Regions from separate parts of the Streptomyces sp. NPDC107522 genome, predicted to be linked through region 2. Evidence: predicted binding sites of a transcription regulator. Region 2 holds the regulator's gene; the other holds the start of a gene.
What was found. The regulator HrcA, encoded in region 2, represses chaperone genes, less so after heat shock. The targets are predictions, from matches to a motif close to TTNGCACTCNGNNNNNCNGAGTGCNAA.
Positions count from the first base shown of each region.

Region 1: the regulator HrcA is predicted to act here: its motif matches at 1,250-1,276, upstream of groL (chaperonin GroEL).

Region 1 is NZ_JBVKAU010000006.1:156,330-159,738, forward strand. It holds gene thrC (threonine synthase) at 1-8, shown strand, start outside; gene ACZ7L6_RS21010 (MoaD/ThiS family protein) at 104-379, shown strand; gene ACZ7L6_RS21015 (cold-shock protein) at 822-1,028, shown strand; gene groL (chaperonin GroEL) at 1,440-3,062, shown strand; gene ACZ7L6_RS21025 (class I SAM-dependent methyltransferase) at 3,140-3,409, opposite strand, start outside.
Region 2 is NZ_JBVKAU010000005.1:86,775-90,183, reverse strand. It holds gene dnaJ (molecular chaperone DnaJ) at 1-700, opposite strand, end outside; gene hrcA (heat-inducible transcriptional repressor HrcA) at 701-1,717, opposite strand; gene ACZ7L6_RS17520 (MBL fold metallo-hydrolase) at 1,881-2,624, shown strand; gene ACZ7L6_RS17515 (DUF3097 domain-containing protein) at 2,667-3,409, shown strand, end outside.

The sequences.
Region 1 (3,409 bases), on a different contig from region 2:
TCGTCTGACGGGCCTGTCCCATTGATTTCGTCTGCGGGCCGTGGGGGGCTGGTCGCGCAGTTCCCCGCGCCCCTGAGGGCGATTAGCTGACCGGAGGTCACACGTGAGCGTCAACGTCCGCATCCCCACCATCCTGCGCACCTACACGGGTGGCCAGGCCGAAGTGAGCGCCGAAGGCGCCACCCTCGCCGAGGTCATCGCCGACCTGGAGAAGAACCACACGGGTATCGCCGCCCGGGTTCTCGACGACCAGGGCAAGCTGCGTCGGTTCGTCAACGTGTACGTCAATGACGACGACGTCCGTTTCGAGCAGGGGCTGGAGACGGCGACGCCGGACGGTGCGGGTGTCTCCATCATTCCGGCCGTCGCCGGCGGCTGACCGAATGACCGATCATTACCATCGGTAACTCGCGTTACTGAGAGTTCATCGAATTGCCCCCTCCGTGAGAGAAGCGGAGGGGGCAATTCTGTGTGGTTGAGCGAGGTACAGTTGGGGAACATGCCGCCGATCCGCGGGTCGGCAGCCCTTCATTTCTGCCGTATGCCCGACAAGAAGTAGCCAAAGTGTGCGGGTTTTTTGCGGCTTTTGTTCCCTTTGCCGGGTCCGACTTGACCTGAAGTCAGGGGAATTGTCCCCACATTCCCGACCGGTCGTGCCCGGATTTCTCGTCCGATTGACCTGTTGCAGACGGCAGTTGGGCAGATACATTCAGCCGCGGTCGACGCGTTCCGGCGCACGCCCCCGACCGATGGGGGGTGAGGTCTGACCCGGATCCGCGAAGTGTGGATCTGTGCAAGGGCCAGTAATAGGGGAGTTAGGCATGGCTCAGGGCACCGTCAAGTGGTTCAACGCGGAGAAGGGGTACGGCTTCATCGCGGTCGACGGTGGTGCGGATGTTTTCGTCCACTACAGCGCGATCCAGATGGACGGGTACCGCACCCTGGAGGAAGGTCAGCGGGTCGATTTTGAGATCTCGCAGGGCCAGAAGGGGCCGCAGGCGGACATGGTCCGTCTGGCGACCAGCTGAAGCACGCGTCGACTCAACTCAGCGACGTTCTTCTTCGAAGGGCTCGCACCTTCCGGGGTGCGGGCCCTTCGCCATGTCCGGGGCCCCTTCGGTGGTCGTTCGGGACCTGTTCGGAGCCTGTTCGCCGGAGGCTGACCGCCCCGCCCGATCCCCGAGAGCCGCTTGCGCCCGCCCGTCGCCCGACCGCCACCCCTCGACGAGCGCCCGCTTCGCGAGCGCGCCTTGCACTCTCCTGGGTCGAGTGCTAATCATTGGCGTTAGCACTCTGAAGGTGAGAGTGACAATGAAGGACCGGGTCGGTGAGGCCCGCAGGCCAGGTGGGGCAAGGAACCACGAGGCATGCGTGCCGTCCGTCGCGGGCGCGGGCGCGGTCCGAAGGAATCACCCCCAGTCCTGGAGGGACCACTTCACATGGCCAAGATCATCGCGTTCGACGAGGAGGCGCGGCGCGGCCTCGAGCGCGGCATGAACCAGCTCGCGGACGCCGTCAAGGTGACGCTCGGCCCCAAGGGTCGCAACGTCGTCCTCGAGAAGAAGTGGGGCGCCCCCACGATCACCAACGACGGTGTCTCCATCGCCAAGGAGATCGAGCTCGAGGACCCGTACGAGAAGATCGGCGCCGAGCTGGTCAAGGAAGTCGCCAAGAAGACGGACGACGTCGCCGGTGACGGTACGACCACCGCGACCGTTCTCGCCCAGGCCCTGGTCAAGGAGGGCCTGCGCAACGTAGCCGCCGGCGCCAACCCGATGGCCCTGAAGCGCGGTATCGAGAAGGCCGTCGAGGCCGTCTCCGCCGCCCTGCTGGAGCAGGCGAAGGACGTCGAGACCAAGGAGCAGATCGCCTCCACGGCCTCCATCTCCGCCGCCGACACCCAGATCGGTGAGCTCATCGCCGAGGCCATGGACAAGGTCGGCAAGGAAGGCGTCATCACCGTCGAGGAGTCCCAGACCTTCGGTCTGGAGCTGGAGCTCACCGAGGGTATGCGCTTCGACAAGGGCTACATCTCGGCGTACTTCGCCACCGACATGGAGCGTATGGAGGCCGTCCTCGACGACCCGTACATCCTGATCGCCAACTCCAAGATCTCCTCGGTCAAGGACCTGCTCCCGCTGCTGGAGAAGGTCATGCAGTCGGGCAAGCCGCTGCTGATCATCGCCGAGGACGTCGAGGGCGAGGCCCTGTCGACCCTGGTCGTCAACAAGATCCGCGGCACCTTCAAGTCCGTCGCGGTCAAGGCCCCGGGCTTCGGCGACCGCCGCAAGGCGATGCTGAACGACATCGCCATCCTCACCGGTGGCGAGGTCATCTCCGAGGAGGTCGGTCTCAAGCTCGAGAACACCTCCCTGGACCTCCTGGGCAAGGCCCGCAAGGTCGTCATCACCAAGGACGAGACCACCATCGTCGACGGTGCCGGCTCCTCCGAGCAGGTCGCGGGCCGTGTGAACCAGATCCGCGCCGAGATCGAGAACAGCGACTCGGACTACGACCGCGAGAAGCTGCAGGAGCGCCTGGCGAAGCTCGCCGGCGGTGTCGCGGTCATCAAGGCCGGTGCCGCCACCGAGGTGGAGCTCAAGGAGCGCAAGCACCGCATCGAGGACGCCGTCCGCAACGCGAAGGCCGCCGTCGAGGAGGGCATCGTCGCCGGTGGTGGCGTGGCCCTCATCCAGGCCACCGCTGTCTTCGAGAAGCTGGAGCTCGAGGGTGACGAGGCGACCGGCGCCCAGGCCGTGAAGCTCGCGCTCGAGGCCCCGCTGAAGCAGATCGCCGTCAACGCCGGCCTCGAGGGCGGCGTCGTGGTGGAGAAGGTCCGCAACCTCACCCCGGGTCACGGCCTGAACGCCGCGACCGGCGAGTACGTCGACCTGGTCGCCGAGGGCATCATCGACCCGGCGAAGGTGACGCGTTCCGCGCTGCAGAACGCCGCGTCGATCGCCGCGCTGTTCCTCACCACCGAGGCCGTCATCGCCGACAAGCCGGAGAAGGCCGCCGCGCCCGCCGGTGGCGGCATGCCGGGCGGTGACATGGACTTCTGATCGGCCTGACGGTTGATCAACGTCCTTACCGAGGGCGGCACTTCCTGCGCACGCAGGGGGTGCCGCCCTCGGGCGTTTCAGCAGGGGGCGTAGTGCGACCCGACCGCGGGCTGCCCTGTGTAGTTCGGCCCGGCGGCCGGATCGGCACCGAGATACCGGAACGGGAGCGTCACCTCGCGCCCGCCGTCCAGGGTGAGCCGGTGGTGCCGGGCGCTGTACCGGAACCCGGCCGCGCGCAGGGCCGCGACCGCCGCCCGCCCCGCCGCCGACCCGTCGGGCCCGCGCACCGACTCCGGGTCGAAGTGCGCGGCCAGCAGTCCGTCGGGGCCGAGCCAGGTGGCGGCGCG
Region 2 (3,409 bases):
CACCGGCGAGCTGGATCCGCGTGCCGTTGTCGACACCGGCCGGGATCTTGACCGTGAGCGTCCGGCGCGACCGCACCCGCCCGTCACCCGCGCACTCGGGGCACGGCGTCGGCACGACCGTCCCGAAGCCCTGGCACTGCGGACACGGCCGGGACGTCATGACCTGGCCCAGGAAGGACCGCGTCACCTGCGACACCTCACCGCGCCCGCGGCACATGTCACAGGTCTGCGCGGAGGTGCCGGGGGCAGCCCCCTCACCGTTGCAGGTGTTGCAGACGACCGCCGTGTCGACCTGGATGTCCTTCGTCGTACCGAAGGCCGCCTCGTCGAGCTCGATCTCCAGCCGGATCATCGCGTCCTGGCCCCGCCGCGTACGCGACCGCGGACCCCGCTGGGACGCCGTACCGAAGAAGGCGTCCATGATGTCCGAGAAGTTCCCGAAGCCGCCCGCCCCGAAGCCGCCCGCGCCCGCGCCGCCCGCCTGGGACAGCGGGTCGCCGCCGAGGTCGTAGACCTGCTTTTTCTGCGGGTCCGACAGCACCTCGTAAGCGGCGTTGATCTCCTTGAACCGCTCCTGGGTCTTCGGATCCGGGTTGACGTCCGGGTGCAGCTCGCGCGCGAGCCGCCGGAAGGCCTTCTTGATCTCTTCCTGCGACGCGTCGCGACGCACGCCGAGAACGGCGTAGTAGTCCGTGGCCACTTACGACTCCGCCAGGATCTGTCCGACGTACCGTGCCACTGCGCGTACCGCTCCCATCGTTCCCGGGTAATCCATGCGGGTCGGTCCGACCACGCCGAGCTTGGCAACCGCCTCGCCGCCCGAACCGTAGCCCACCGACACCACCGAGGTGGAGTTGAGCCCCTCATGGGCGTTCTCGTGACCGATGCGCACGGTCATGCCCGAATCCTTCGCCTCGCCGAGGAGTTTGAGGAGCACGACCTGCTCCTCGAGGGCCTCCAGGACGGGGCGGATGGTGAGGGGGAAGTCATGTCCGAAGCGGGTGAGATTGGCGGTGCCGCCGATCATCAGCCGCTCCTCGTTCTCCTCGACGAGCGTCTCCAGGAGGGTGGAGAGCACGGTCGAGACAGTGCCGCGGTCCTCCAGGTCGAAGGCCTCGGGGAGGTCCTCGACGAGCATCGGCACATCAGTGAAGCGCCGCCCCGCGACCCGGCTGTTGAGCCGCGCGCGTAGATCCGCGAGCGAGGTCTCCCCGAAGGGCGCCGGGCAGTCGATCATCCGCTGCTCGACCCGGCCGGTGTCCGTGATCAGCACGAGCATCACGCGCGCGGGTGCGAGCGACAGCAGCTCGACGTGCCGGACGGTGGACCGGGTCAGCGACGGGTACTGCACGACGGCGACCTGCCGCGTGAGCTGCGCCAGCAGCCGTACGGTCCGCGCCACCACATCATCGAGATCTACGGCGCCCTCGAGGAAGTTCTGGATGGCGCGCCGCTCCGGCGGGCTCATCGGCTTGACGCCGGCGAGCTTGTCGACGAACAGCCGGTAGCCCTTGTCGGTCGGGATCCGACCGGCGCTGGTGTGCGGCTGGGCGATGTAGCCCTCGTCCTCCAGGGCCGCCATGTCGTTGCGGACGGTCGCCGGGGAGACGCCGAGGTTGTGCCGCTCGGTGAGCGCCTTGGAGCCGACCGGCTCCTCCGTCCCGACGTAGTCCTGGACGATGGCGCGCAACACCTGAAGCCTGCGTTCACTCAGCATCTCGCGCACACCTCCAGAGGTCGTTCCCTTGGCGCCTTTCCTGGCACTCTGTCCATCCGAGTGCCAGCCGTCCCCGGCCAGTGTACGGCGGTGGGGTACGCCCCGGGCAAGGCCGGTCCGGCACCGCCGTGCCGGACGGTGGTGTCCCCGCTAGCGTCGCGGTATGACGGTGACTTGGGAAGAGCTGGGGTGGGAGCGGCTGGCGGCCGGGGTCGGCCGGTGCCGGCTTCCGGTCTGGGACTGCACGGTGGGGCTGGTCGTCGGGGACGGCACCGCGCTGGTCGTCGACGCCGGGTCGAGCCTCGCGGAGGGCGCGCGGTTGCGTACGCAGGCGCAGTGGCTCGCGGGTCACCGTGTGACTCATCTCGCGCTGACGCATCCCCACTTCGACCATGTCCTCGGGGCCGCGGCGTTCGCGGGGGCGGAGATCTTCGGCGCGGTCGGCGTGGACACGGTGTTCGAGGGGCGGCACGCGCGCGAGGAACTGCGCGAGGACGCGGTGCGCAACGGCCTGGATCCGGCGTCGGCTCAGGAGGCCGTGGACGCCCTGGCCCGCCCCCGCCACCAGGTGAGCGGCGAGTGGACCCTCGACCTGGGCGGCGGCCGCCAGGTCCTGCTGGCGAACGTGGGCCCGGCGCACACGGCCCACGACCTGGTCGTGCTCGTGCCGGGCGCGTCCCCGGGCGATCGGGAGGTGGTCTTCTGCGGCGACCTGGTGGAGGAGTCCGGCGAACCGCAGGCGGGCCCGGACGCCGTCCCGTCCCACTGGCCGGCGGCCCTGGACCGCCTCCTGGACCTCGGCGGCGAGGACGCGCTGTACGTGCCCGGTCACGGAGCGGTGGTGGACGCGGAGTTCGTACGACGCCAGCGTGACGCCCTCGCCGCCCGCTTCGGCGTGTCGCGCTGATCTGTGCTCCATGGCGGCCGGGCTTCTCCTATCGTCACTCGAATGCGCCAGTACTCCGCCGACCTGACCCCGCCCTGGAAGAAGCCCAAGCCCGTCCCCGAGGTCCCGGCGGAGCCGGGCCTGGTGGTGGAGGAGCCCGGCACCGGTTTCTGCGGCGCGGTGATCCGCTGCGAGGCGGGCACGGTCACCCTGGAGGACCGCTTCGGCAAGCACCGGGTGTTCCCGCTGGAGCCGCGGGGGTTCCTGCTGGAGGGCAAGGTGGTGACCCTCGTACGGCCGTCGGGCGCGGCTCCGGTACGCCCCACCCGTACGGCATCCGGTTCGGTCGCCGTCCCCGGCGCACGCGCGCGTGTCGCCCGCGCCGGCCGTATCTACGTGGAGGGCCGGCACGACGCCGAGCTGGTCGAGAAGGTGTGGGGCGACGACCTGCGCATCGAGGGCGTGGTGGTGGAGTACCTGGAGGGTGTCGACGACCTGCCGTCGATCGTGGCCGATTTCGCGCCGGGTCCGGATGCGCGGCTGGGAGTGCTGGTCGACCACCTGGTGCCGGGTACGAAGGAGTGGCGCATCGCAGAGTCGGTGACCAGCGAGCACGCCCTGGTGGTGGGTCACCCGTACATCGACATCTGGGAGGCGGTGAAGCCGTCGTCCCTGGGGATCGCGGGGTGGCCGAAGGTGCCGCGCGGGGAGGACTGGAAGACGGGGGTGTGCCGGGCGCTGGGGTGGCCGTCCGAGAACACCGGGGCGGTGTGGCAGGCGATTCTGGGGCGGGTGGGGTCTTACAA